Regions from separate parts of the Neobacillus sp. DHD-1R genome, predicted to be linked through region 1. Evidence: predicted binding sites of a transcription regulator. Region 1 holds the regulator's gene; each other region holds the start of a gene.
The links. The regulator Rex, encoded in region 1, represses fermentation and respiration genes when NADH is low (regulators of the CRP and FNR family bind a similar motif). The targets are predictions, from matches to a motif close to TTGTGAAATATTTCACAA.
Positions count from the first base shown of each region.

Region 2: the regulator Rex is predicted to act here: its motif matches at 4,807-4,824, upstream of AC3ANL_RS10610 (DUF3147 family protein).
Region 3: the regulator Rex is predicted to act here: its motif matches at 3,388-3,405, upstream of AC3ANL_RS00510 (TIGR04190 family B12-binding domain/radical SAM domain protein).
Region 4: the regulator Rex is predicted to act here: its motif matches at 3,318-3,335, upstream of AC3ANL_RS14815 (formate/nitrite transporter family protein).

Region 1 covers NZ_CM173232.1:5,103,807-5,111,147, forward strand. Annotated here, with positions in the region: gene AC3ANL_RS25070 (CPBP family intramembrane glutamic endopeptidase) at 1-390, shown strand, start outside; gene AC3ANL_RS25075 (YdiK family protein) at 387-593, shown strand; gene AC3ANL_RS25080 (cytoplasmic protein) at 654-1,364, opposite strand; gene AC3ANL_RS25085 (polymer-forming cytoskeletal protein) at 1,379-2,101, opposite strand; gene AC3ANL_RS25090 (YhbD family protein) at 2,114-2,740, opposite strand; gene AC3ANL_RS25095 (redox-sensing transcriptional repressor Rex) at 2,906-3,559, opposite strand; gene moaC (cyclic pyranopterin monophosphate synthase MoaC) at 3,581-4,078, opposite strand; gene AC3ANL_RS25105 (ABC-F family ATP-binding cassette domain-containing protein) at 4,255-6,174, shown strand; gene tsaD (tRNA (adenosine(37)-N6)-threonylcarbamoyltransferase complex transferase subunit TsaD) at 6,663-7,341, opposite strand, start outside.
Region 2 covers NZ_CM173232.1:2,202,608-2,209,948, forward strand. Annotated here, with positions in the region: gene AC3ANL_RS10580 (Ger(x)C family spore germination protein) at 1-385, shown strand, start outside; gene AC3ANL_RS10585 (GerAB/ArcD/ProY family transporter) at 409-1,515, shown strand; gene AC3ANL_RS10590 (PAS domain-containing sensor histidine kinase) at 1,561-3,216, opposite strand; gene AC3ANL_RS10595 (YpbS family protein) at 3,359-3,613, opposite strand; gene AC3ANL_RS10600 (GNAT family N-acetyltransferase) at 3,665-4,168, opposite strand; gene AC3ANL_RS10605 (YpzG family protein) at 4,434-4,586, opposite strand; gene AC3ANL_RS10610 (DUF3147 family protein) at 4,871-5,230, shown strand; gene AC3ANL_RS10615 (DUF3147 family protein) at 5,249-5,620, shown strand; gene AC3ANL_RS10620 (beta-ketoacyl-ACP reductase) at 5,862-6,626, shown strand; gene AC3ANL_RS10625 (MaoC family dehydratase N-terminal domain-containing protein) at 6,645-7,094, shown strand; gene AC3ANL_RS10630 (MaoC/PaaZ C-terminal domain-containing protein) at 7,091-7,341, shown strand, end outside.
Region 3 covers NZ_CM173232.1:107,585-114,925, reverse strand. Annotated here, with positions in the region: gene AC3ANL_RS00535 (Cof-type HAD-IIB family hydrolase) at 1-238, opposite strand, end outside; gene AC3ANL_RS00530 (DNA alkylation repair protein) at 311-979, opposite strand; gene AC3ANL_RS00525 (hypothetical protein) at 1,103-1,246, shown strand; gene AC3ANL_RS00520 (PRK06851 family protein) at 1,372-2,472, opposite strand; gene ybaK (Cys-tRNA(Pro) deacylase) at 2,707-3,183, opposite strand; gene AC3ANL_RS00510 (TIGR04190 family B12-binding domain/radical SAM domain protein) at 3,496-5,304, shown strand; gene AC3ANL_RS00505 (ABC transporter ATP-binding protein) at 5,339-6,046, opposite strand; gene AC3ANL_RS00500 (ABC transporter ATP-binding protein) at 6,047-6,826, opposite strand; gene AC3ANL_RS00495 (branched-chain amino acid ABC transporter permease) at 6,801-7,341, opposite strand, start outside.
Region 4 covers NZ_CM173232.1:3,061,781-3,069,121, reverse strand. Annotated here, with positions in the region: gene AC3ANL_RS14830 (proline dehydrogenase family protein) at 1-934, shown strand, start outside; gene AC3ANL_RS14825 (class I SAM-dependent methyltransferase) at 1,190-2,362, shown strand; gene AC3ANL_RS14820 (hypothetical protein) at 2,480-2,905, opposite strand; gene AC3ANL_RS14815 (formate/nitrite transporter family protein) at 3,374-4,198, shown strand; gene AC3ANL_RS14810 (VanW family protein) at 4,398-5,399, shown strand; gene AC3ANL_RS14805 (hypothetical protein) at 5,575-5,991, shown strand; gene AC3ANL_RS14800 (TetR/AcrR family transcriptional regulator) at 6,079-6,984, opposite strand; gene AC3ANL_RS14795 (DHA2 family efflux MFS transporter permease subunit) at 7,169-7,341, shown strand, end outside.

The DNA.
Region 1 (7,341 bases):
AACACACAAAGCATACTTCATATCATCGAAGCTTTCCCATTGGCGATTTTGGTTACTAGCATCATCGGTCCAATATTAGAAGAAATTGTGTTCAGAAAAATTATTTTTGGTGCTCTTTATAAACGATTCAACTTTTTTCTTTCAGCAGTCATTAGTTCTGTTATTTTCGCCATAGCCCATATGGAACCCGTTCATATTTTGATGTACGCGGCAATGGGATTTACATTCGCCTTTCTTTATGTCAAAACCAAGCACATTTTGGTGCCGATATTTGCCCATGTCACCATGAATACTATGGTGGTATTAGTGCAATCTGTTTACAAAGACGATATTGAAAGACTTCAGCGTGAGGCGGAGGCGGTTCAAAACTTTATCGGAGGCTTTCTATGAGACGTTCACCTTTGTTTTCCGGATTTATTTACTTCCTGCTTGGCGGGTTATTTACCTATTTCGCCATCGACGATGTCCAACGAAACGGATGGGGCTTTTTCAGCTATCTCCTCGTTTTGTTAGCCACCTTTGATTTTGGCTCAGGTCTAAAAATCATCCTGTTTTACATGAAATACAAAGACAAAATTAAAAAGAAAAAATAAAAAAAGGTGTCAGGCACCATGTGAAGAATTCACATGGGTGCCTGACACCTTTTCTATTATTTACACCTTGGTTTTTGTTTTAATTGTGGAGGATGGGTCTTGTGTCATTTCATGGGTATATTCCACGACGCCAATGAGACAACTAGGTCCAATTTTGACGGTATTGCCTCGAACTACGTCTGCCGTTGTATTTTCTAAATAAATTTCATCGCCTTCAATCACCTTGGCAGCAAGTGTGCCGACCTCTTTGCCAAAGGGAAGCAGAGAATTTTTCTTTCTTTTCACCGTGATTTTTCCGCCGCCAATCTCCTCTGCTGTACTTTCACCAAAGCGCAAGCCGATTTTAATTGTATCTGCTGATAATAATCCTTTGATTTCAAAGCCGCCGCTTGAATCAAACAATTCATATTCGACATCTCCCTTTACGGCGATACTTCCTTTTATGATAGCTTCATCACCACTGAGGCCTTCCTCCACTTCCAGCAAACCAAGGATTTTCATTTTTTCCAATTTGGCTTGTTTGTCGACCTTCATGGTTCCCATGACGAGTGTTTCTTTCACTCTCACATTTCCATTAAATTCTGCCTCACCTAAAATTTTGGCAGTTCCGATTGTCACATTTCCGTTTGCTTCACTTGTGCCATAGACACGAAAAGCAGAACATTCGACATCATTCACAATCGTTCCTTCGCCACGAATGCTGATTTTATCGTATTGGCCTCCGGGGTAACTTCCTGTGCCATTAATGATAAGGTTTTTGCTATTTCCCATGTTCTTCCCCTCCCTTAAACCTTTCGAATGTCACTAATAACGGCATTTTTATCCTGTGAAAATTCTTTGGTGTATTCTACGACACCTATTTGGCAGTTGGCGCCAATCTTGACTTGATGACCCCGCACGACTTTCGCTTTTGTATTTTCTAGCTCAACGATGTCTCCTTCAATGATGTCCGCTTCTAATTGCGATTTGAAAAAGGATTTAAATAAAGTGCTGAAAAAAGACCCTTTATGCTGCTTGACAATAATGGTTTGACCGCCAATTTCTGTCGCTTTACATTCACCATAAATCTTAATATTAACTTGATCGGCATTTAAGAGCCCGCCAATGGTAAACCGATATTCCCCTTTAAAAAGCTCCGCTTCACAATCATCCTTCACCGCAAAAAGACCTCGAAGATTGATTTCATCACATTTTACTTTTCCACCAACCGTGACTTTGCCTGAAACCTTTAACTGTTTTACATAGAGGTTTTCATCAATCCTTGCCGTTCCTTCAACAGAAAGCTTTTCCGCCTCGATATTCCCATTAAAGCGGGCATTCCCGTTCACTTTGACGGTATCCGCTCCCACATTCCCCTTCATTGTACCTGACCCATTGCACTCAAACGCCGTACACTGCACGTCACTGTTGATCGTTCCTCTACCATTAACCGTTACTAAATGGAAGTGGCCTCCGTTAGACGAACCTAATCCATTAATGACCAAGTCTCCTCTACTTTTCGTATCCATTGCCAGTCTCCTTTATAATAATTTTGCTTTAATTTCTTCCATACACCCCATAAGCGATAGAGACACGATTATTTTTGTTCCCTTTTCAAAATGGAAGTCTTCTGCATTTATCAGTAACAGACAGGATGACACTCCAAGCTTACGAGTAATGATCAAGTCACAGCTTTTTTGCTTAATGAGCTGCTCATTGTCTTTTAACAGCTGAAGCAGCATTTTTCCTTCATCTAAGTTTATATCGCCTGATTCTAAAAGTTTCTCTAATACATATATCTCCAACATGCGTGAAAAATTAAATTTATCGTTGCTGCCTTTATCTTGTTCTAAATAAAAATTCATCACTTCATTCGAAACAATGTTACGTTTTACTAAATCATCTTTGTCTAACTGCATATCACTAATATTAGGTGAAAACATATCTGCTAGTTCATCTAATGACAAATTTTCTTTCATGGTTTGTATCTTGTTAATTCTCTCTAAGATTTTTTCTTTAGGGAAAAAGGTTTCTTGACCCGTAAAGGTTGATTTTCGAATAAACCATTCTTCCGGAATTAAATCTTTACGCTTCCATCTATATAGCTGTCCGTAAGAAATTCCTGCATAATCCAGTAAATCCTTTTTAGATATTAACTCCTCGCTCATGATTGAAAACCCCTTTCTATTTCTAATGTAACATAACACTGTTACGTTGTAAAGTTAGACTTGAGCACAAAAAAAAAGGGCCTGCCCCCCTAACTTCAACATATCGCTGACCTTTTCAATTAGCGATTATAGATTGAATGTTAACATGGGGGTCTGACCCTTTTCTTATTCTTCTATATCTTCTGTCGGATAATGTTTTAAAAAGTAGATCAAGGATTGCAGCTCTACTGCTAAATCAATGTGATGCACCCTAATTGATGCAGGCACATTTAATCTTGCCGGCGTAAAATTTAAGATTGCTTTTACATCTGCATTCACAAGCCGATCCGTAATCATTTGTGCAACGGGCGCAGGAACGGTAAGGATGGCGACCGAGATTTTTTCCTCCGTTAACACATTCTCCAATTCATCCATGTGATACACGGGCACCTCACGGATCTTCGTTCCCATTTTTGCCGGATCCACATCAAAGCCACACTCTATTTTAGTGTTATTATTTTTTAAAAAGTTATAGTTTAAGAAAGCTGTTCCTAGATTTCCGACGCCAATTAATGCAACCTTTGTTAATTCATCTTGATCAAGCGTTTTCCGAAAGAATGTTAAAAGGTAATTGACGTTGTAGCCATAGCCCTTTTTCCCCAAGGCCCCAAAATAGGAAAAATCCCTGCGAATAGTGGCTGAATCTACCTTTACCGCCTCACTTAATTCCGCTGATGATACCCTTTGCTTCCCAGCAGTATGCAGGTTTTTCAAAAACCGATAATAGAGGGGCAGCCGTTTCGCTGTCGCCTGTGGTATCTTTGTCGTTTCGTTACTCATACTCTCCCACACCCCTTCCTTTTATTTAACTTGTTCGCTTCGCTTAAAATCACCGTTCTTACCGCCCGTCTTCTCGACTAAATAAGTCGGTCCAATGACCATGCTTTTATCGACTGCTTTACACATATCATAAACGGTTAAGGCACAGGCAGAAGCAGCTGTGAGCGCTTCCATTTCCACACCTGTATTCCCTTTTGTTTTTACAGCTGCAACTATAGATAATTGGTAGTTCTCATTTTGCCCTTTTTCCCATGAAAAAGAAATATTGATCCCTGTTAATGGAATAGGGTGACACATCGGAATGATGTCCCATGTCTTTTTGGCAGCCATCACCGCTGCAACTTGGGCTACTGCTAAGACATCGCCTTTTTTCATTTCATTGTTCGTTATTTTATCAAAAATTTCTTTGCTAACAGTAATACTAGAATGTGCAAGAGCCGTTCGTGCCGTCTCTGGTTTGTCACTGACATCGACCATTTTTGCTCTGCCCTCTTCATTAAAATGAGTAAATTCAGCCATCAATAAATCCCCCTACCCCAAAATAATACACTATTTTCACTAGTATGTGTGTGAAAGTTTGCACTAAATATACATTTTTTCGCTGATAAAAGAAATCCCGCCAATCGAAAGCCCCGCTTTATTGCCGATGTTCAGGATATACGGTACACTAATTATAGTTAATAGAGGTGAATAAAATGATTTTATTGCAAGTGAATCAACTACAAAAATATTATGGTGCTGACCTTATTTTATCTAATATAAAACTGGAATTACAAACACGGGACCGTGTTGCCCTTGTTGGCCGTAATGGTGCCGGCAAATCAACATTATTGAAGATTATTGCCGGGCATTTGTCACATGATGGCGGCGAGATCATCAAACCCAAAGAAGTGACCATAGGCTATTTAGCTCAGAATACTGGCCTTGAGTCCAATTTATCCATTTGGGATGAAATGTTGACCGTTTTCCAACATCTGTTGTCGATGGAAAAGTCATTGCGGCAGCTGGAGACTAAAATGGCCGATTCTAGTGTATACGAAGACACTGGAAAATACGAGCGAATCTTATCTGAATATGATCAACTTCAAGTGAAGTTTAAAGAGCAGGGAGGCTATCAATACGAAGCCGATATTCGCTCTGTTTTACATGGGTTACATTTTAATGAAAGTTCCTTGATGATTTCAAGTTTAAGCGGCGGGCAAAAAACAAGGCTTGCCTTAGGAAAGCTATTGTTAACCAAACCGGATATTCTAATTTTGGACGAACCGACCAACCATCTTGATATTGAAACTCTTTCCTGGCTTGAGCAATATCTGCAAAGTTATGAAGGGGCCATTTTAATTGTCTCTCATGACCGTTACTTTTTAGACAAAGTCGTCACACAGGTTTACGAGGTATCGCGCAAGCAAATTGGGCGGTTTACAGGTAACTATAGTGCTTACCTTGAACAAAAAGCGGCCAATTATGAACGTGACTTAAAACTTTATGAAAAACAACAGCAAGAGGTCGCTAACCTGCAAGATTTTATTAATCGGAATTTAGCAAGGGCCTCAACGACCAAACGGGCGCAAAGCCGCCGAAAAAAGCTTGAAAAAATGGAGATGATGGATCGGCCACTTGGGGACGAGAAATCGGCTGCATTCTCCTTTGAGATCGAAAAACAAAGTGGTAATGATGTTTTGATGGTAGATTCTTTAGCGATTGGGTATCAAGGGGAAATGGTTTCAGAGGCGATCACTTTCCGGGCGTATAAAGGGGAAAGTATTGCTCTGGTTGGTCCAAATGGAATCGGCAAATCAACGCTATTAAAAACGATTATTAAGAAGCTGCCTGAGTTAAAGGGGACCGTCAAATATGGATCAAACCTTTCGATTGGTTATTATGATCAGCAACAGGCTGAATTAACTTCTAATAAACGTGTATTAAATGAGCTATGGGATGATTACCCTTTAAAGAGTGAAAAAGAAATTCGTACCGTTCTCGGTAATTTCTTATTTTCCGGTGACGATGTGTTAAAAATTGTCTCTACCCTAAGCGGCGGGGAAAAAGCCCGTCTGGCACTCGCTAAACTTATGTTGGAAAAGGCCAATCTGCTAATTTTGGATGAGCCTACGAACCACCTTGATCTTGATAGTAAAGAAGTTCTTGAGAATGCCTTAATTGATTACCCTGGCACCATTCTTTTTGTCTCTCACGATCGCTATTTTATTAACCGGATCGCAACGAAGGTTTTAGAATTAAGTCGAAAGGGCAGCGATGAGTATTTAGGTGATTATGATTATTATCTAGAAAAGAAACTGGAGCAAGAGGAACTCGAAGCATTAGCGCTCGCTGCGGCAACGAAAAAAGAAACTTTAGTGGATACCTCAGAGAAAAACAGTTATCAACAGGATAAGGAAAGTAAAAAGCTTGAACGGCAGCGTAAACGAAAACTAGAAGAAATAGAACAACGAATCGAAGAGCTCGAGAAACAAATCCAAGATTACGAGGAAAAGCTCTGTGAACCTGACATTTTTCAAAACCATGAAAAAGTATTAGAAATTAATCTAAAAAGTGAACAGGCTAAGGCTGAGCTTGAGCAACTAATGGAAGACTGGGCCGAACTTGCTGATTAATGGTTGAAACCGGGTGGCTGCCCGGTTTTTTCTTTTAAGGAAAAAACCAAAAAATTTTCGTTGATATTCAACAAATTTCAAAGAGACATTCGACAATTTTCTATTATTTTATACAAAATCCATGCTCCTTTCGACAGCTTTTTTACTTATCAACACAATCTAAGGGTTTTTCCACAATCTTATTCACAATAAAAAAGTATTAACAGTAGGTTATCCATATACTTTTCCACAATATCCACAATAAACACCATAGTTATTCACATTATCCACTTAATCCACAGACTTATCCACATAAAAGAGTATTAAATAGTGTTTTCTAAATGGCTTATCCACAAAAAAAGATGTCTCAAAACAAAGAAATACGTCTCAAAAGGGTCAGACCCCTCAATTAACACTCAATTATAGTCGACTGGTTGAAGCAGTACAGCTATAGGTTGAGATTGTGGGGTCTGACCCTTTATCTTGAGACATCTCTTTTTGAGACATCCTTACTTATTAAATATTTCAATTTCCAGTCCCGGATTAGCATTAAGGTCAAGACCAGCCCTGATTCCTTTTTCAAACATCACACTGCCGGCTGCAGCAATCATCGCAGCATTATCCGTACATAGTGATAATGGAGGTATCACTAATTCAACCGCAGGGTTTTTAGAAAAAGTCGTCTCTAACGCTTTCCTTAAACCTTTATTGGCAGCAACACCGCCTGCGACTAACAATTGATTAACACCATAGTGCGCGACTGCTCTCTCCGTTTTTTTCACCAGCACTTCAATCACACTTGCTTGAAAGCTTGCGGCCAAATCTTCAGGCGTGATCACCTCACCACGCTGTTCCGCATTGTGAACCGTATTGATAACCGCTGACTTAAGTCCACTGAAGCTGAAGTCATAGGAGCCCTCTTCCAGCCAAGCTCTTGGCAAATCTATTGTGGGGCTTCCATCCTGGGCTAAGCGATCGATATGTGGTCCGCCAGGATACGGCATATTTAAGGTCCTTGCTACCTTGTCATAGGCTTCCCCTGCGGCGTCGTCCCTTGTTTCTCCAATCACTTCAAAATGACCATGCTCTTTCATAAAAACAATCTCTGTGTGCCCGCCAGATACCACTAGGGCCAATAGAGGAAATTTGAATTCTGTTACTAATCTATTTGCGTAAATGTGCCCGGCG
Region 2 (7,341 bases), 2.5 Mb from region 1:
GATACGTTCGAAAACCAAAGTCTCAGCACGCATAATTAATCAAAAACCAATTATTAATATTGCGATTGAAAGTGAAGGATGGATTTCTGAAGCCAATACAGCTATTGATTTGGCAGATCCAGCCGTAATTCAAAAAATTGAAAATTTAGTTGAAAAAGAAGCTAGGAAGCAAGTACTAGCCTCAGTGAAAGCAGCTCAACGGCAAAAAAGTGATATCTTCGGGTTCGGTCAAAAAGTCCACTTAGCGGATCCTGAATTATGGAAACAATTGAAAGGAAATTGGCCAGAAGAATTTGCTGCCTTAAAGGTCAATGTCGAAGTAGATTTATATATCCGGCGAGAAGGAATTCGGACAATACCGTTTTGGTCAACGTTAGAGAAATAAATCTTTTGGAAAGGGGGGAGTGTATAGAAATGGAAAAAATTAAGGCTAGTCAACTATTTGTCTTAGTAGTGCTGTTCGAGATGGGTAGTGCCATTCTCGTAGGTTTAGGAGGGCAGGCGAAACAGGATGCATGGATTACCATTTTGTTGGGTTTGGCAGGGGGGCTGGTTCTTTTTCTCGTTTACTATAAATTATTTTTATATTATCCTGAGCTCCCCTTTACAAGCTATGCTCAAAAAATTGTTGGAAAATGGATGGGGCGTGTCATTGGATTCTTATACGTTGTCTATTTCCTATATTGTGCGGCTAGGGTGTTACGAGACTTTGGTGAATTATTAACGACCACCATTTATACTGTAACCCCTTTAATCGTCATCAATTGCTTAATGATTTTCACGATTATCTATGCCATTCACAAGGGCTTTGAAGTCATCGCAAGGGTGGGTGAGCTTTTTTTTCTCGTCATTTATTTCGTAGCGGTAGTTGGCTTCGCATTAGTGATTATCTCAGGGTTAATCCACTTGGAGAATCTTCGGCCCGTCCTTGAAAATGGCTGGATGCCCGTAATGAAAACAGTTCTTGGCGAAACCATTACCTTCCCGTTTGGAGAAATGATCGTGTTTACGATGCTGCTCCCATTTGTAAATGATCAAAAAAAAGTTAAGCTTGTTGTTCTGGGAGGGATGATTCTAGCGGGGATCAATATTACCATAACAGCAGTCATTAATGTTGCTGCCCTAGGGCCTGATTTGTTTGTTCGAGCCAATTTCCCCTTATTATCGACTGTTAGCAAAATAAGGTTAGCGGATTTTATTGAGCGTTTAGACGTGTTATTTATGTTATATCTAGTAGTGGGTGGTTTTTTTAAAATCACCTTATATTATTATGCAGCTGTCGTTGGGGCGGCCGATATTTTTAATTTCAAAGACCGAAATAAACTGAGTCTTCCTATGGGGGCCATCATTTTATTTGCTTCTGTGACTATTGCTTCTAATTATGCTGAACATATAAAGGAGGGGCTAAAAATCGTTCCGATTTATTTACACTGGCCCTTTCAGATCATCATTCCCACTCTTTTACTAATCATAGCTTTTTTTCGAAATCGAAAAAAAAAGGCGGGTTCGTTATAAGATAGTAAAAACTGCCTAGGGATATCCCAAAAGGCAGTTTCATCCTTAAATATTTACGTTAGCTGTCTTCCGGTGATCCTGCTTAATCGGCAGGTATATTTGAACCGAGGTTCCTTGGTTTTTTTGACTGTCAAATCGAATCGTGCCCTTGTGGGTTTGAATAATGTTAAAGCTAACAGTTAAGCCTAGGCCAGTTCCTTTTTCCTTCGAAGAGTAAAAAGGTTCACCAATTTTTTCTAATCGTTCCTTTGAAATCCCACAGCCATTGTCTTTAACAGTAATCAGGGCCTCATTGTCTAATACCTTTAAACTGATTGCTACCATTCCACCTTTTTCAGAAGCCTCGATGGCATTTTTAATGATATTTATAAATACTTGTTTAAGCTGGTTTGGCTCGCATTCAATGTAGATGTTTTCTTCAGGAAAAAATGAATTTATCTGAACATTATAATAAATAGCTTCTGTATTTAATAACGAAATGACATCATTTAAGAGATTTTGAAGAGCCGCCTTAGAAAATTTAAGATGCTGGGGCTTGGCTAAAAGTAACAGTTCACCAACAATGTGGTTAATACGATCTAATTCATCAAGCATGATTCGATAATAATATTGATGTTTTTGGTCATCCATTTGGAGAAGCTGGACAAACCCTTTTAATGATGTTAAAGGATTTCGAATTTCATGTGCAATACTTGCAGATAATTCGCCAACAACAGAAAGTTTTTCTGTTCTTCGTAACCGTTCCTCCGTCTTCCGGAGGGTGGTCACATCTTTTCCATAACCAATGACTCCGGCAATCTTTCCATTGATGATAATCGGAAGGGAAGTGCATTGCAGGGTTATGAAATTTCCGGTTACATTTGCGATGTTGATTTCGTACATAACTGGTTTTCCTTCTTCTACAACCGAAGAGAAAAAACGTAATAAAAATCTTTTATACCTTTTCGGTAATAAAGTTTTAATGTTTTTTCCAATCATTTCTGTCCGATTAAAACCTGTAATGACATCAAATTGGGAATTTAGATTTGTTATTTTACCTTCTAGATCCAATATATAAACGATATCAGGACTATATTCAAATAAAGATTTATATTGTTGCTGGCTTTCAGCAAGTTGCTTGGCCATTTCTTTTTTTTCAGTAATGTCACGGCCAATAATCACTAACCCTTTTCTGCTGCCATCAGGATTGAATAAAGGAACTTTAATGGTATCAAACGTTTTAAATGAACCATTTGGAATAGGAAGGACTTCTTCTATCCGAGTTATTTCTTTATTTTCCCATGTCTGCTCATCTGAAACTTCACAGTACCTAAGAGCATCAGCGTAAAAATCAGAAAAGTTGGCTAATTCAGAGTCCTTTTTTCCACGATAATCGACATGTTCCAGCTGAAACAATTTCAAACCAAAATCATTCGCTTCAATCCATCTACCGTCACCATCTTTAAAATTCACAAAGTCAACCATCGAATTAATCAGGGTTGACAGCCGTTTTTTGTCATCTATAGACACATTTAGCTCTTCTTGTTTAGCAATAAAAAAATAAATGAATCCCCCTGTAACGAGAATATAAAAAATCTCTTTTGACCTTTCGATCATCGGAATAAAGGGAGTTGGTACGAACTGGTGAATGAGATAGTTAGATCCATAAATCCAAATAATACTGCTGATGAAATAAAGGAAGACTAGCTTTTTTTTATCCATGTAAATCTCCAGTCTTTTAGGAAACGAGGTATCCAAAAGTAATAAAAACAGTTTTCTTCCTATTTATAATACAAGAAAAATAATATTTTTGGAATCATATAAGGCTGATTTCCTATTTATTACAATTGATTATTGGTGAATCCTAGGATTTCATTGCGAACTCTTTGACCATCTCAACTGTTACTATCTTACGAGTAGGGATGATACCTTGTCTTGCAAGAGCATTTATTTGACTGGTAACAGCGTTAATTTTATCCGTCGTAAACGCTTTTCCTTCTTTGCAAAGTGTTATGGCTTCTTCTATATAAAATTCTCGTTGTTGATCAAGAAAAAGAAAATCATTTATTTTTTTGTTTTGTTTATTTACATGTTCAGTTATTTCTTTATGGACGCTCATGTGTTCCACTCCATTCATTTTATGTATTTGATTTTTCATTGTGGTGAGGGGCTATCCTACCCTTTTTCCAAGAATTAGTAAATCTCGTTCAACCCCATCTAATTCTGCAACTTTCGGTAGGTGAGCCCACTTCTCAAAACCAAAGCTTTGGAATAATTTCAAACTTGGTTCATTATGGCCAAAAATAAAGCCGAGCAACGTCTTGATTTTAAGTTTAGGACAGGCATCGATTGCTTTTTGAATAAGGTATTTACCTAGTCTTTTTCCGCGAAAATCATCATGTATATAAATACTGATTTCAGCAGTGGCATTATAGGCAGGTCTGCCATAAAACGATTGAAAGCTAACCCATCCGCAGATCCTGTCATTCATTTCGACAACCCATAATGGGCGAAAAGTAGGAGAATGATCATCAAACCACTGCATCCGACTTTCGACTGTGACAGGCTCTAAATCTGCTGTCACCATTCTGCCAGGAATCGTGGAATTGTATATATCTATAATGAACGGCATGTCCTTTATTTCTGCATCTCTAATTATCACAGCTTCAAACATATTTGTAGTCCACTCCAGTTATGTAATGTCATTAGAATTTATGATATCGTTTCAAGTAGATATTTTCAATATAAAGTTAAATCTGAAAAAGAAAAGTGCAAGCGCCTGTTTAGCGCTGAAGCTAGACAATTCTCAATGTCATTACTTATAAATTCTTACTTAATAAAGAAAGACCCTTCCTCGACATTTGGATCGAGAAAAGAGTCTTTCTTTTCATGGATGTAATTTTTCTTTACATCCATTTTCGTTTCTTATGCCAGGACTCCTACCAGCGATGGGCCTTGGCATTGCTCCTTAAGATGATCTTGTCTTGCGACAGTCGAGTCTGCCCGTTTACCTGTGCTTTTTGATGCTTCGGGCTCGTAAAAGTGTGATGAAAAAGCTCTGAGTGTGGATCTAATTGTTCTCTGTAGCTCATCAACAATCACCTCATCATAGGATTTGAAACGACGATATTCGGTTTGAATATCACCTTTATCATTTGTAAAAAGTATAGAAAATAGTCATTACTTATCATAAAAGACGCTTGAAAAAAGTTGGAATCGTTTAATCTAAAAGATGAAACCGCTTCGAAAATAGTAATAAAAAGTTCACATGAATGTTCACGTAAGTGATGTAAAATGAATACATAAATTACTTTGTGAGACAATTCACGTTAGTAAAATAACATCTTGTTGACACAAAAAAAGAGGCGAAAAACAAATGGCTCATTTATCTTTAAGTGCACTGCTCATCCGATTCCTTTTGGGAGGTTTGGCTGTTGTTGCTTGTACCATTGTATCTAAAAAATTAGGTGATAAAGCAGGCGGAATATTTGCAGCATTTCCTGCCGTATATCTTGCAGCATTACTTACAATTGGACTCGATTTTCATGGTGGACAACTCATTTCTCATTCAATCATGCTATCAAGAGGAGCCATTTTTGGAATGGCCATTAATATACTAGTTGCCCTAATTGCAGGCTATCTTCTTCCAAAGTTCGGCTGGAAACGAGGGATCCTGCATGCAATGGCATGTTGGCTTACTGTCTCGATAATCGTTGTATTTATTACATCCTATTAAATGAAAAAAGGTGACAACATGAATAAACAAGATTTATTTGTTCGTTTTCTACTTGGCGGTGCAGCAGTTTCCATCAGTTATCTTATTACCGTCATTTCTCCATGGAAGATTCTTGCCGGTATATTTGCTGCTTTCCCGGCTGTTATGCTGACAGCAGTTATTATGGTGGGCATAGCCTCCGGAACGAAAAAAGCAACTAATATTGCGAGAGGTTCTGTTTATGGAATGATGGGCGGAATTATATGTGTGATCGCTGTTCTTTTTTCTTTGCAAACAACTGACAATTGGATTTTTAGTATTGCAATAGGATTAATTTCATGGCTAGTAAGTTCAATTACCATCTCCACTATAAAAGAGCGCATCGCTAGAAAAGCGATTCGTCACATATAATCATCCAAAATGAGGCTGTCTCAATCAAAGGGTCTGGCCCCTTTGTTTAGGGACAACCTCATTTTTAATAGGGAAAATAATAAACATAAGCTTGTATTATCTGAAATTTCGGAATAAAATAAAACTAACATACCAACCGGTAGGTATTTTTTAACTTACGCTTGCATATTTTTAAAAAAGGTAAATTGTAAGCGCTATCTAGAATAGAGTATTGTTTATTTTAAAATCAGGAGGAATAGAAATGACAGGTAGATTTGCTGGGAGAGTTGCATTTGTAACAGGTGGAAGCCGTGGAATTGGAAAAGGGATTGTTGAACTTTTTGCGCAAGAAGGGGCAAAGGTAGCTTTCATTGATTTAAATGAAGAGACATTAAATGAAACTACATGCGAACTAAGAGAAAAAGGCTATGATGTTTATGCGAAGGCCGCCAATGTGGTTGATGCAGAGCAGGTAGAAAGTGCGGTTAAGGAAGTTTATGAGGCATTTGGATCGGTTGATGTGCTTGTTAATAATGCAGGTGTGATCCGCGATAACCTCTTATTCAAAATGACCGATTCAGATTGGCAGACGGTGATGGATGTACATCTAAAAGGCTCGTTTAATACCGCTCGTGCTGTCCAAAAATATATGGTCGAACAAAAATATGGCCGAATTATCAATATTTCCTCTACGTCAGCACTGGGAAATCGCGGTCAGGCCAATTATGCAGCGGCAAAAGCTGGCTTACAAGGATTTACGAAAACACTAGCCATTGAGTTGGGGAAATATGGAATCACCGCAAACTCCGTAGCCCCGGGCTTTATTGAAACAGAAATGACCAAAGAAACAGCAGCCAGAATCGGTGTTCCATTTGAGCAATTAATTCAAGCAAGTGTGGCCGCTATTCCAGTCGGAAGAAGCGGGAAGCCTGCTGATATCGCCAATGCTGTTGCCTTCTTTGCAGATGAGAAATCATCGTTTGTGAATGGGCAAGTCATTTATGTTGCGGGCGGACCAAAATGTTAATAAATGAGGTGAAGTTAATTGTTTAAAGATCAAATCGGCAAACAATCGAATAAGGTGAAGAATGCTGTTGAAAGAGGCGCTGTCAAGAAATTTGCGGAAGCCATTGATGACCTTCACCCCATCTATTTTGATGAAGACACGGCCTGGCTTTCCAGATACAAAACAAATATTGCTCCACCAACTTTTCCGAGGATTTTTGATTATGGTGTGTTTGAGGGATTGAACCTGCCGTCTAAAGGGCTGATACATGGGGAACAAACCTTTCATTATGAACGGCCATTATTGGTCGGTGAAGAGGTGTACTGCTATTCAAAAGTTAAGAATTACTTTGAGAAAAAAGGAAACTTCGGGGAAATGGGATTCCTTGTTCTTGAAAGCTTTGGCGAGGATGAGGCAGGCAAACTCATTTTCAGTTCAACCTCAACGATCGTCATCTCGGAAGCGGTAAGGAAGGAGTTGGTAAAGTGAGTACACTAACACAATTACAAGTTGGTGAATCTTTATCAGAAGTTCAACTCGAGCCCGTCTCTAGAATGGACCTCATTAAATACTCTGGTGCATCAGGAGATTTTAACCCGATTCATACAATCGATGAAGAAGCGAAAAAAGCTGGTTTACCTGGGATTATCGCCCACGGTATGTGGACAATGGGCAATTTGGCAAAGCTTTTCACAGAATATTATCAAGAAGGTTTTGTACAGGATTACTCCATTCG
Region 3 (7,341 bases), 420 kb from region 1:
ACGAAAGAATTTCCCCGTCCTTGGAGCGGATTTCGGCACCATTGACACCAATAACAGGGCAGGTTAATCCTGCTTCGGATAACACATAGGTTGCTTCCTGAAAGGATCTGCCTGTGGCAACGACAAATTCTACCCCTTGGGATTGTGCTTTTAAAATAGCTTGCTTATTTTCCTCACTGATTTGTTGGACTGAATTTAATAATGTTCCATCCATGTCTGATGCAATACATTTAATCATGCTGTCCCACCTTTTCTTTGCTTCGTTAGTGCCATTCTAACATGAACCCTCGAACTAAAACGACCAGAAAGCTTATCCCACATACTTGCTTCCTTCCCGTACACTTAGTGGTGCTAACGGCTGGCTCTCGATAAACTGTTTCACAGAAGCAGGATTGGTTTTGGAATATTCCCGTAACGCCCAGCCAATCGCTTTTTGAATAAAAAATTCCTTACTCTCCGCATTTTGCTGTATGTATCGATAAAGCAATGCTTCATTTGTGTTCTGTTTATATTTCAATTGAAAAAGCAAGGCGGCCCTTCGCAGCCACATATGATCATGAACTGCCCAGCCGTCAATCGTTTCCTCAATTACTTCTGGAAACATTTCCGCTATTTTGCCCACTGGCTTAGGGGCGATGGCATCTACGGTATCCCACCATGATTTCCTTGTAATTAATTGCTCCATAAAGGGCAAATCCTCTTTTTGCAGCTTTTTCATCGATTTTTCCATATAAACCAAGGCTGTATATTGGTATTCTCGTTCATTTTTCCCCCAAAGCTCTACCACTAATTCTTGATTAAAAGGTTCCTTTAAAATCCCGGTTTCATTAAAAAATTGCTTTTCTAACGCCTTCCTTAATGGCGACTTAATCCCGAGAAAAGGGAAGTGACCCTTCATATAATTCTTCATCGGTTCAGCATTTGCCGGGTTGGCGTTTTCCTCAAATAATTTTGTCAACAAAACAACAGACAATTCCATCCATCCTCTCCTAAGTTTACCTCTTTTAATGATTCTACTATCTTCCAATTTAACCTTTATATTGCTGGCATAAACCATTCTGGCGATGCCACACTAAACGTAACAGCAAAGGAGGGATACTAGATGACAAAGAAATTTAATAAAGGCAGCCGCAACCAAAACTCTCCGCAGGCAGGGCATGCTGAGGCCGAATTTGCAACTGAGTTTGTGAGCGGAGATAACAGCAAAGGCAAAAAAAGTAATCACACTCAAAAGAAGAAAAAATAATAAATATGTCTCAAAACAAAGGGGTCAGACCCCACAACCTCAACATATCGCTGAACTTTTCCTAATAAGCGACTATATATTGAGTGTTAAACGTGAGGTCAGACCCTTTTATGACATCCTCTTTCTTACACCCTGGCCTTTGCCAGCTCATTTATTTCTTGGGCGATTTTTTCTTGAATCTTCTCCACCACGGAAAAGTCCATCGCGGCGACATAAATCGCTTCCAACTCATCATGCAGCTCTTTGGCTTTGGCAAGAAAACTTGTTGCTTCAGTCATTTTATTTTTATATTTTGCAGAAATTTTATCAATAATCTCGGCAAAAAGATCATCCGTTCCCGGCTCGATTAAGATTTCATACATATCAATAATTTCGTCGCCATCCCGGCTTGGGAAATATTCATGTGGGGCCGTACTATCGAAAATAGCCACCCCCATTTCTCTGAAAATAACCATGTCAAGGCTGCACGGATCAAAGCCGCAATGATAGACTTCTACATCCATTCCGCGCTCCTCCGCTGCCGCTGCCAGCTTTTTCAGCATCGTGGATTTTCCTGAACCTGGCCGTCCTTTGATAAAGTAACGCTTCGGGATCTCTTCCGTCAAATTTGGCACGTAATCGACAGCACCTTTTGGAGTTGCTGCTCCTAGGAAACGATGACGCACGTCCGGAGCTTTATTTAACTTCATTTTCCCAAAAAGAGAATCAATTAATTTATTCGTCAATTGATCAGCCTTTTTAAAGTTCATACTATTTATATAAATTTTCTCCCAATCATCATGAATCTCCAACGCTTCCTTAAAAGTGGCATATGCCTTTTGGAAGGAGGCGCTAATCTGATTGGTCAGCCTTTGAATAACATTTTTCTGCACACTTAATGCACGGGCATTCCAGGCTACACCAAGGTTAATATACTCTTCCACCGCGCCCGGTGCCTTCGGCTCAATGACATGCGGTGCCGTACCGTCGACAATTCCTACCTTTAGTGCCGGAATGAGGACACCATCAATGGAATTGTTATCGGATGAACAATGAAGAAACTCGACATCATAACCCTTTTCGACCCACTCATGGCCAATTTTCTTCATTAGTGAAGATTTACCTGTTCCCGGACCGCCCTTTAGGATAAATAACCGGTCTAATCCTTGCAGATTCGAGTCATAAAGATTATAAAAGCCTCTCGCAGTATTCCCGCCGGCAAAATAATTTCTAATTTTCCCTGCCACTCATCTACACTCCCTTTTCGTGAATCAACTAGACCTGCACGGAACCTGAACGTTTGGTGCAGGAAGTTTTTTTAACACAAGCCTTTGAACAAGTCTCCATATCCAGTCATACTGGGTGTGGGTGTTGGACTTTTCTCCATATCTTATGCTTTTGCCTTATATAGGTGAGTGCCTAGAAAAATTTTATCTCACATTAGGGTACCGGGAAAACCAAATTGATTGTTAGTCCCGCTTTTATTTAGTTAATGGAACCGTTTCTGCTTTGGTTAATTCCTTTAGTTTAATCGGCTCTAGTACAATTTGGATACCGATTTTCCCGCCACTGACCACGATCTGGTTAAGAAGTAGACAGCTTTCATCGATAAATGTCTTATATTCCTTTTTCATGCCAATTGGTGAGCAGCCGCCACGGATATAACCGGTCCATTTTTGAATATCCTTTACTGGAAGCATGTCCATGCTCTTTTCACCGGCTGCTTTGGCCGCCTTTTTTAAATCCAATTCCTCAGCAACGGGAATGACAAAGACATTAATGTTTTTGCTTTGGCCTTGGGCAACGAGCGTCTTATACACTTGCTTAGGATCCCTGCCGATCTTTGCCGCTACTGAAATCCCATCAATTTTCCCATCCTTATTGTCATATGTAAGCATGTCATATTCCACTTTCTTAGTATCCAGTATGCGCATTGCATTGGTTTTTGCTTGTGCCATGTACCAAACCCCCCATTTAAATACGATCCAACTATGTGAATAATCATAGCATTTTTTTCAAAAATTACACAAAATCACCCAAAATCTGTCACCCGTTTGTCACTCTATCAAATAGGTATTATAGTAAACTAAATTTAGAAACACCTATAGTTTTATAGGCAAAAAAGATGGTTATTCTCATCCTTTTTCCGTAATTGACATTATATGTGAAATCTTTCACATGAAAATATATTACATAAAACCCCTTTTTGCTACTTTTCACATACAAATGGAGGAATGTCCTCTATTACAATTTAACCTGAGGTGAAAGCAATGAAATATGATTTAGTATTATTACACGCACCAAGTGTATATGACTTTCGAAAAAACTCTTTACTTGCGGGGCCGATTAGTGATGTGGTCCCATCATCACCAGTGTTTGAAATGTATCCCATCGGTTTGACAAGTATTGCTGATTATTTAGAGCGGTACGGGCTGCGCGTTAAAATCATTAACATTGCTAATCGCATGCTAATGAGTGAAAGGTTCGATGTCGAGGCCAAACTGAAAAAAATCAAAACAAAAGCCTTCGGAATTGACCTCCATTGGCTGCCCCATGCCCATGGCAGTATCGAACTTGCCAGGATTGTAAAGGAACTCCACCCGGAAACACCGATCATGTTTGGGGGCTTATCAGCCACCTATTATCATAAAGAGTTAATTGAATATCCATTTATTGACTTCGTCATCCGCGGCGATTCCACAGAAAAGCTGACGCTCCTACTAATGAATAAGATTGAAGCAGGCAGCACCCATTATGCCGATATCCCAAACTTAACCTGGAAAAAAGGCAGCGAATGCGGCTACAATCCCCTTACGTATGTGCCTAAGGATCTAGATGATATTGACGTCCCAGGCTATCGCTATACAATACGTTCCGTCTTTAAATATCGGAATTTTCTTGACCCGCTTCCCTATAATGGCTGGCTGCAATATCCGAACACTGCCTTATTAACAGCAAGGGGATGTACGCAAAACTGTCTCATCTGCGGGGGTTCCAGAGAAGCTTATGATCAAAACTGTAACCGGCAATCGCTGGCCTTACGTTCACCGAAGAAACTCGTCGAAGATATCCAATTCATTTCACGCTTTAGCCGAGCGCCTATTTTTATCCTTCATGACTTGCGCCAAGGCGGCCGCGAATATTATCAAGAGTTTTTCAGCCGGTTGAAAAACCTTAACCTTAAAAATGAAATTGTCTTCGAATTGTTCCAATATGCCGATGAAGAGTTCTTTAAAATGATGAATGAAAGTGTGCCAAAATATAGCATTGAAATCACACTGGAAACCCATGATGAAAAAATTAGGCGCTATAATGGAAAATTCAGCTGTACCAACCAAAAGGTAATTGATACCCTTAATTTTGCCTTAAAAAATGGCTGTAAAAAAATCGATTTGTTCTTTATGGTGGGGATTCCGGGCCAGACTTATCAAAGCGCAGTGGAAAACATTGATTTCTGTGAAACCATTCATCTTGCCTGTAACCATGACCCACGAATTTTTTACTTTGTTGCCCCACTTGCGCCTTTCCTTGATCCTGCAAGCCCGGCCTTTGAACATCCGGAAATCCATGGATATAAGAAGTACTGTCAGACACTTGAGGACCACCGCAAGGCGATTACGCAGCCATCGTGGAAGCATATGCTCAGCTATGAAACAAACGATATGACAAGGGATGATATTGTAAATTCCACCTATGAAGCAGCTGGAAAACTGAATGATTTTAAATTAAAGTATAATCTGATTAATCATGAGGATTATTTAGAAATTAAGGGGAAAATTGAAAAATCAAAGGACTATATTGATAAAATCGACCATGTCCTTGCCCTGCCGGCAGAGGAACAAGCAATAGAACTTGCCAAAATTCAAAAAGAAATCCAAGAGTTAAACAAATATAGTATCTGCGGGAAAAACGAATTAAAGTGGGAAGTCCAAAAGAATTATGCCAACTTCTTTTCCCTTGCCTTAGTAGGAATGGAACAGCTATATGAAGACTATATGATCAAAATCCGCCATCGCTTAAGTCCGAAAAGGCGGCAGCAATTCCAGTTGGAACCCGAAAGAAGAAAAATGAAAATTTAATCAGAAAAGGTGTTGGGCAATGCCCCAACACCTTTTAATGTCCACCCAAGTATGCAGCGCGAATTTGGTCACTTTGACTAAGTTCTGCAGCCGTACCTGTGGCCACAATTTTTCCTGTTTCAATAACATAGGCCCGATCAGCGATTGACAGTGCCATATTGGCATTTTGTTCAACTAATAAAATAGTTGTCCCGGTTTGATTAATTTCCTCAATGATCCGAAAAATCGTCTTAACTAATATCGGAGCGAGTCCCATGGAGGGTTCGTCTAATAGCAAAAGGCGTGGTCTTGCCATGAGTGCACGGCCCATCGCAAGCATTTGCTGCTCTCCACCTGAAAGTGTCCCTGATAGCTGCTTACGGCGTTCCTCAAGGCGCGGGAAGAGCTGAAGCACTTTTTGGAAATCCTCTTTGATGCCCTTTTTATCTTTTCGCAAATAGGCCCCTAATTCGAGATTCTCCTCAACCGACATATTAGAAAACACACGCCGTCCTTCCGGAACTTGTGAAATTCCACGCTTCACGATGGACTGGGCAACTTTTCCCGCCACATGTTCATTTTCAAATAAAATTTCGCCATTTTTAGGCTTCAACAAACCAGAAATGGTTTTTAACAGCGTACTTTTTCCGGCGCCATTGGCCCCAATTAAGGTGACAATTTCTCCTTGATTAATTTCAAGGGAAACGCCCTTCAATGCGTGAATATTTCCATAGTACACATTAATGTCGTTAATTTTAAGCATTTAAGAGACCTCCTCACCAAGATACGCTTCGATGACTTTAGGATTATTTCTAATTTGTTCTGGTGTACCGTTGGCAATCAACTGACCGTGGTCAAGTACATAAATTCGTTCACATACTCCCATCACAAGCAGCATATCATGCTCAATTAAGAGAATCGTTAAGTCAAACTTCTCACGAATTAAGGCAATTAAATTCATGAGCTCTTCCGTTTCCTGGGGATTCATTCCCGCTGCTGGTTCATCGAGCAGCAATAATTTAGGATTAGCAGCCAGTGCCCGAGCAATTTCCAACCGGCGCTGCTGACCATAAGGCAGATTCTTGGCCGTCTCATACATCACTTCATCAAGCTTGAAGATTTTCAAGAACTCAATTGCCTTTTCTTCCATTTCACGCTCACCGGCAAAATGGGAAGGGAGGCGGAGGATCGAGCTTAGCATGGAATGCTTCGCAAGAGAATGATAGGCAACCTTAACATTGTCAAGAACGGAAAGTTCACTAAACAAACGGATATTTTGGAAGGTTCTGCTGATACCCTTTTTCGTAATTTTATAGGGTGCTAAACCATTTAATTTTTCACCCTCTAAGGAAATGCTTCCTTCAGTGGGAACATATACGCCCGTTAATAAATTAAAAAATGTGGTCTTACCAGCTCCGTTTGGTCCAATTAAACCGACAAGTTCACCCTGTTTTAGTTCCAAGTTCACATCAGAAACAGCCTTTAAGCCGCCAAATCGGATTCCGGCATTTTCTACTTTAAGCAATTGGTTTTTTGTTGTCATGCTGCACTCCTCCTTTAGCCGATTTACCAACTTTAAAGAATGAGGTAATCTCTTTTGTGCCCATTAACCCTTGTGGACGGTAAAGCATCATCACAACAAGGACCAAGCTATAGATAACCATCCGGATTTCTGGATAGCTTTGCAGATAGGTTGAAATAATCGTTAATAGGATTGCCGCAATAACGGCACCTGACATACTGCCCAAACCACCAAGTACAACAAAAATTAAAATATCAAATGATTTCAAAAAGCCAAAGTTGGTTGGCTGAATAATATAAAAGTTGTGTGCATACAAGGCACCAGCAATGCCGGCAAAAAAGGCACCAAGCGCAAAAGCGGCAACTTTATAATAGGTTGTATTTATGCCCATGGCATCGGCTGCAATTTCATTTTCTCTAATCGAAATACAAGCACGGCCATGTGTGGAATTCGTGAAGTTTGCAATGACTAAAATGGTTATGATAACACAGCCTGCAAGCCACGGCCATGTCGTTAAGTGCGTGACCGTCATACCA
Region 4 (7,341 bases), 2.0 Mb from region 1:
TGCCGCTAAAAAGTATGGGTTAAAAATGGGTGCACAGAGCGTTGTTGCTGGAACTAATATCCCTGAAGTAATCAATAGTATTAAAGAGCTCAACTCCCATGGTATTTCTTGTACGGTTGATAATCTAGGAGAGTTCGTTTTTAAAGAAGAAGAGGCAACAACTGCGAAGGAACAAATACTTCAGGTTATTGAGGCAATTCATGAAAATAAAGTAGATGCTCATATCTCATTAAAACCAACTCAATTAGGGTTGGATATTGATTATTCATTTTGCTTAAATAATATTAGAGAAATTGTCGAAAAGGCAAGCCAATACGATATGTTTATAAATATTGATATGGAGACCTTTAAACATTTAGAACTTACCTTTGATTTATTGGATGACCTATCGTTGGAATATGAAAATGTTGGTACGGTAATTCAGGCTTATTACCACCATGCATTAGAATATGTAGAAAAATATAAAAATTTCCGAATTCGTCTTGTAAAAGGTGCATATAAAGAATCAGAAGAAATCGCTTTTCAGGAAAAGAAAGATATCGATGCAAACTATATAAAGCTGATTGAATGGCATCTCTTGAATGGCAAATTTACATCAATTGCCACACATGACCATAGAATCATCTATCAGGTGATCGATTTTGTTAAGCGCAATCATATTCCAAATGAACAATTTGAATTTCAAATGCTGTATGGATTTAGAAGGGATTTGCAGCTTAAGTTGGCGAGCGAAGGCTATAACTTCTGTACATATGTTCCGTTCGGGAATGACTGGTACGGATATTTTATGCGCCGTCTTGCAGAAAGACCGCAAAATTTAAATCTAGTTGCTAAACAAGTCTTTAACAAAAAAACCAACTCCCTAATTGGCGTTGCAGCAGGGGCTTTTTTATTAGGGAGATTGTCTGCATCTAACAAGAAAAAACGCAAATAAATAATATAGTAGAGTGCTAGAGAATACACGAGTGTATGGCCAGGAGTCCTTTCCAAATAAAGGAACCTGGCTTATTTTATTTAAAAAATATTTCATTAATAATTTGTAACAAAAAGTAATTATAGTTTAAACTAACATAGATACTACTTCGTGAAGCGAAATATATGAATTTTAAGTGTTATATTCCGTATCGAGATTTGTAGATGTTTATTTTTGTTAAAAAGTACGAATATTACTTCTTAGAGGTGTTGCATTATGATTGATAAATTATTTTATAAGACATTACTTAAAAAAACTTTTTCAAATCCTGTTGAAATTACATTTTGGGATGGTGAGACGGTTCGGTATGGTGAGAGCGAACCGCAATTTAAACTCATTTTTCATGATGTTATACCAAAAGCGGATTTGGTAAGTAATCCTTCCATCGCTTTCGGTGAAGCTTATATGGATGGGACCATTGATATAGAAGGAGATTTAAAAGAAATTGTTATGTCCATGTACCGAAGTCAGGAGAGCTTTTTAGGAAACAGTAATTTCACTGCCCAACTTCTGAAAAAATTCTCAAATACTAAAAAACTAAGTAAAGAAAACATCGCCTTTCATTATGATATTGGGAATGATTTTTACAAGTTGTGGCTGGATGAAACAATGACCTATTCATGCGGCTACTTTAAGATTCCATCCGATAGTCTAAAAACGGCCCAACAAAATAAAGTGGCCCATATTCTTAAAAAACTGAACCTTTCTAAAGGGCAGACGCTCTTAGACATCGGCTGCGGTTGGGGAGAACTAATTATTACTGCAGCTAAGCGTTATGGAGTAAAAGCAACAGGTATTACATTGTCCGAGGAACAATTTGCTCGGGTGCAAGAACGGATTAAGGGAGAGCAATTATTAGATTTTGTAGAAGTACAATTAATCGACTATCGTGATTTGAAAAAACAGAAATTTGATCGGATTGTCAGTGTAGGTATGATTGAACATGTCGGTCAAGAACATTTACCTGAATATTTTCAGAAAGTAAATGAATTATTGGTAAATGGTGGACTTTCTGTCCTTCACACGATTACGTCACCAAAAGAAGGCGCAACAAATGCATGGATTGATAAATATATTTTTCCAGGAGGGTATATTCCTTCGGTGAGGGAGCTAGTCAATCAGGTTACAGAAAACAACTTCAACTTAATTGATTTTGAAAGTTTGCGCCGCCATTATGCAAAAACACTTGAAATGTGGGCAGAAAACTTTGAAAATGCCCTTGATGAAATAAGAAAAACTAAGGACGAACGATTCATTCGGATGTGGCGATTGTACTTAAATGCCTGCGCAGCATCCTTTCAAACAGGGAATATTGACTTAGGTCAATTCATCTTTACGAAAGGAACAAATGATTCCCTTCCCTGGACACGTGAATACTTATATAACTAAAAAAGTCAGGCAACATTCAACTGAATGAATGGTGCCTGACACCTTTTTTAGTATTTACACGGTTTTTGTCGGAAAAAGAAAAAAGGCACCTTGCCTTTGATGAATGGATCAAAGGTGTCAGGCACCATTAGTAACAGCATTATAGGAGAAATTGGCATCGTCCCATTGATAAATTCCTTCTTGAAGTTTGATGACCGAGTCAAAAGGACAATCAATTTGGAAGTTATCTTCAGGTTCGATTGCATCGACTTTATTTTTTTGCTGGTCCATCAAATGGTTCTTTAAACGAAGCATATCTGTTTTAGATGCAATCCGAATAATTTTATCTAGAGTGATTTTCTTTTCGCTGATTCCATAGCTATTACAAATACTCGTTTGAAAACTCTTGTTATATTGAAGCATCATGTGTAAATCATTGATACATGCCACGCCAAAAACTTCTTTTATGATATCCTCATAGCGTAGCTGCGTTCCAGTAGCAAATTTAATAATATTTCTTTCTGGATTTTCTAAGAAATAAATTGTTTCAATTGAATTTTCCATTCCCAACACCTTTTCTACAATTAATTTCTATAGCAGTTCATTATAGGTCAATTTACGTTTTGTCAATAAAAAAATGGAGAGAAAATGAGGTAAAGGTTACCTAGCCACGGCTCATTTAATCAGCATTTACTACTATTATACCACATTTTAAAATATGTGCTTGGAACATTGCTCAAATTTTGTAGAACGATGAAGGATCTTAAGGATAATAATGGAAATGGATCAAGTTAAAAACGGTAAATTTTAATTTTTTCCGAACTTTCTATCTAAACTTTTTAAAAAATTCGTTTTTAGGTGTCAGAGGCTCAACTCATGCCTAATAACAAGCTCCTTATCATAGAATTGGAAGCGCTCTTAAATATGTAAAGAAATATTCACAGGTTTTTATAAAAAATTACTATAAAATAAGTGTATGTGACGTACTTCACAAATATTAAAGAAAAAATGTTTTTTAAAGGAGAACCTCGTATGGGATACAGTAAACCAGACAAGATTATGGAAATCACAGTGGAGATTGGTGTTAAAAAAACTAAATATTCTCTTCTTCAGACGATGATTTTAGGTTTTGAGGCAGGTGCATTCATTGCTTTAGGATATTTGCTTTTTATCCGTGTAACAGCGACTTTGTCGGGAAATTTTGACGGCCTCAGCAGTCTAATTGGGGCTTCCGTATTTCCAATTGGACTTATTCTTACACTCCTAGCAGGCGGTGAACTTTTAACTGGAAATATGATGGCTGTGCCTTTAGCAAGAATGGCCAAAAAAGTAAGCACCCGGCAGGTCATTTATAATTGGTTTCTGGTTACAGTCAGTAATTTTATCGGAGCGATTTTTGTTGCTTATTTTTTCGGTCACCTTGTTGGCTTAACTGAAACCGCTCCATATTTATCTAAAACAATTAGTATCGCTGAACATAAATTAGAAGTATCGTTTCTTCAAGCTTTTGTTTCGGGAATTGGATGTAATTGGCTGGTTGCTTCTGCCGTATGGCTTTCATACGGAGCTAATGACATGGCGGGGAAAATTACTGGAATTTGGTTTCCAACGATGGCATTCGTCGCTATTGGTTTTCAACACGTGGTAGCTAATATGTTTGTGATCCCTGCAGCAATTTTTGCAGGCCACTTTACATGGCTGGACTATATTCAAAATTTTATTCCTGTCTTTTTAGGAAATGCTGTAGGTGGAACAGTATTTATTGCATTAGCATATTGGCATGTTTATAAGAAAAAGGAACATTCCTTCTTAGAACCGAAAGTGGTTCAGCCTATGGTGAAAAGTGGGGTTAGATAGAAAGTTGGCAGCGTTGAACTTAAATATTCAACACTGCTTTTTTTTTGATAAAAATCCCTTTTAATCAAGTTAACGACTTTTTCTAGGTAATATTGATATGTTTGACGGAATAAAATGGGAACTGAGCGCTTTTAAGCTGGCCCAGTACTATATGAGCGCGACATAACAGAACTTAGAAAAAGAGGAGAAGTTGGGGATAATGGCTAAGCAGACATGGGCACTTTCATTACTGATAATAGGAAGCTTAATTGGATTAGCTGGATGTAATGAGGAAACGTCAAATGGAAAACCACATGAAGAAAAGGTGTCTGAACCTCCAAAAAAAACACAGCAAAAGCCAGCAGTCGAACCTCAAAAAGTTGAAGAACAAAAGCCAATTGCGGTAAATGTTGTTGATTCGAATACAAAACAGACCGTAAAGACCTTTTTACCAATGGATTTAGGATTTGAAACTAATCCGGAATCATATAAAAAGAAAATTGAACAGTGGGCTAAGGAATTGGCACGAGGAACAGAATCTACGACTGGTTATGACCAACGAATGGTGCTCGACAGGATTGATGACAATGGTCAGATTATCAAAGGAAAGCCTCAGATAATTTTAGATGAAGCCCTATTAGTAGAAAGAGTCATGACAGCTTCGGTTCAAGGTGGTGAGGTGGAGCTCCCGATAACTGTAACGGCAAGCGGTTATAAACCTGAAGATGTTGTCCACTTAAGTGAGGTAGTGGTTGCTTCATTCTCGACTTATTTTAGCAGCGGGGTTATTGGACGTTCAAAAAATATTGAGCTCTCGGCACATGCAATTAATAATGTCATTGTTGGAGCTCAAGATATCTTTTCTTTTAATACCACTGTTGGCCCAAGCGATGCTGAACATGGGTACCAACCAGCAAAGGAAATTGTAAATAAGCAACTTGTCGATGGGATTGGTGGTGGAATCTGCCAGACATCCTCCACACTGTTTAATGCAGTAGACAAAATAGGCGTAAGTTATATCGAAAAACATCACCACTCGTTATCGGTCGGTTATGTACCGGCAGGAAGAGATGCAACGGTTTCCTACGGCGGTCCCGATTTTCGATTTCAGAATACAGCGGGTGTGCCAATCTTAATAAAAACGATTTATGGTAAAGGAAAATTAACCGTTGAAGTAAGAACTTCAGCAGCCTATCAAGGACTTATTGCAAAAAGTAATTAGCTTAATACCATATACCAATAATCGGTATATAAAAGGTCGAATTCCGAGATGAGCGGAATTCGGCCTTTTGCGTGTTATTGGATTGTCTATTAAAGGAAATATTGGGAATTTGAAACAAAATTAGGTATGGATTCGTCAGATTAGGAGAAAAGGTTTATCTGGGGGAGGTAAATCGGTGGGATTAATAAAAAAAATCATGGTTACCTTGATTCTTGGTGTTACAATAGGATCTTCTCTGGTTATTGGTATCTTTGGATCAGCATTATTTCAGGAGGGAAATCCAATTCCGTTGATGGTTTCTGTTCTAAAATTAAAGCTAACGGATACTGAATACGTCCAGTTTGCAAAATCAGAAAACCAGAGCAGATACTTATCCATCAATACTGGAAATAATCGCTTCAATGTTGTTAAGGATTTTATGAAAGTAAATGGATGGACATATGAAGAACAAATGGGCGCGGGCCTCATTTTTATAAAGGAAGAAAAAGAAGCTATTGTGTTGACAAGACAGTATTCAAGGCATTTTATTATTTGGGATATTTCAAAAAGTATTGTTGTCAGTGATACAGATACAAAGATTTTTTCAGAATAAGAGAAAGTGGATGTTCCAAAAGGGTCGGACACCTCGGTTTTGTGGTTGAGGGGTCTTACACATGGTTTGGGACATCCACAGTTTTATCTAATTTAAAGCCTCATCTTGATTCATAGAATCATTAACCAACTTTTCAAGAGCCATCAGTTCCTTTTTCCAACTAGAATGACCATTTAGAGATAAAAGTGTACTTTCAATTAAATATTTTCTTGGTGTACTAGAATGTAATAATTCTTCTTGTATAAAGTCTAAAAGTTCAAAATACTTTTCTTGTTCGCGTTCATCAGATAATACTTTAGTAATCGTTTTTCTTAATGTTCCTGATAAATGAAGTAATTGGGTTTTAAAACCTGTCTGGTTCTTTGAACAGTTGGGAAGCCACTTCTCTAATAGTTCCGGTTCAAGTAATCGATCACCGGCTTCGGACACCTCATCAACCAATTTCACTAACCGTCCAACGCTATAACGGACCACTTGACTAACTTTTTCACCTGTCTCATAAGCCATACGATTATATTGAACATTATGCTGTAAAATTCCTTGAAACATGATCGCACAATCTAATAGGTAGGGTTTCTTCTCTTCTCCAAAAATATCAATAAAGCGATTGTAGTACCAGCGAAGGGAATTTAATCGAGTATGGTGAACAAATTTTTTTAGATCAGCATCGTTTGTTGCCAATACCTCTTCAAAAATCGTAATGAGTTTGTTTTTTCTATTGGTCATCATTTGCATTTCGAGTTGTCGAATGAAAATCTCAATATTGGAGGGACTTTGACCAACAAGGAGTTTACTCCTTTCCTGGTCTAGCTGCTTATAGACCGTCTTATAAATGCCGATCAATAATTCTGTTTTTGACGAAAAGTAATTATAAAATGTTCCCTTAGAAATCCCACTATAATCTAAAATGTCCTGAATGGAAGTGGCTTGGAAGCCTTTTTCAATAAAAAGTTGATGGGCCGCCTTTATGACATTTTGTTTCCGATTGTACATATCATCACCTAAAATTGGATTTATACTGCCTGTATAAAATAATACTACCTTATTTTATCTGTCTTTACAAACCTCTAAATCATGGATATATTTTGATTGCAATATTTGAAATGAGAGTATATTATAATGGAAGTATGAAACAGGGGTATAAAAAAATGAACAATTAGTTTAAGGGGGAAATGGAATGGAACAAACCATAAAGGAGACTAGTCGTCCACGGTACGGAATTCTTGCCGTTTTGATGATTGGAGCTTTTATTGCATTCCTAAACAACACATTATTAAATATAGCACTTCCATCGATCATGAAGGACTTAAATATTGAAGCGTCGACTGTACAATGGTTAACGACAGGTTT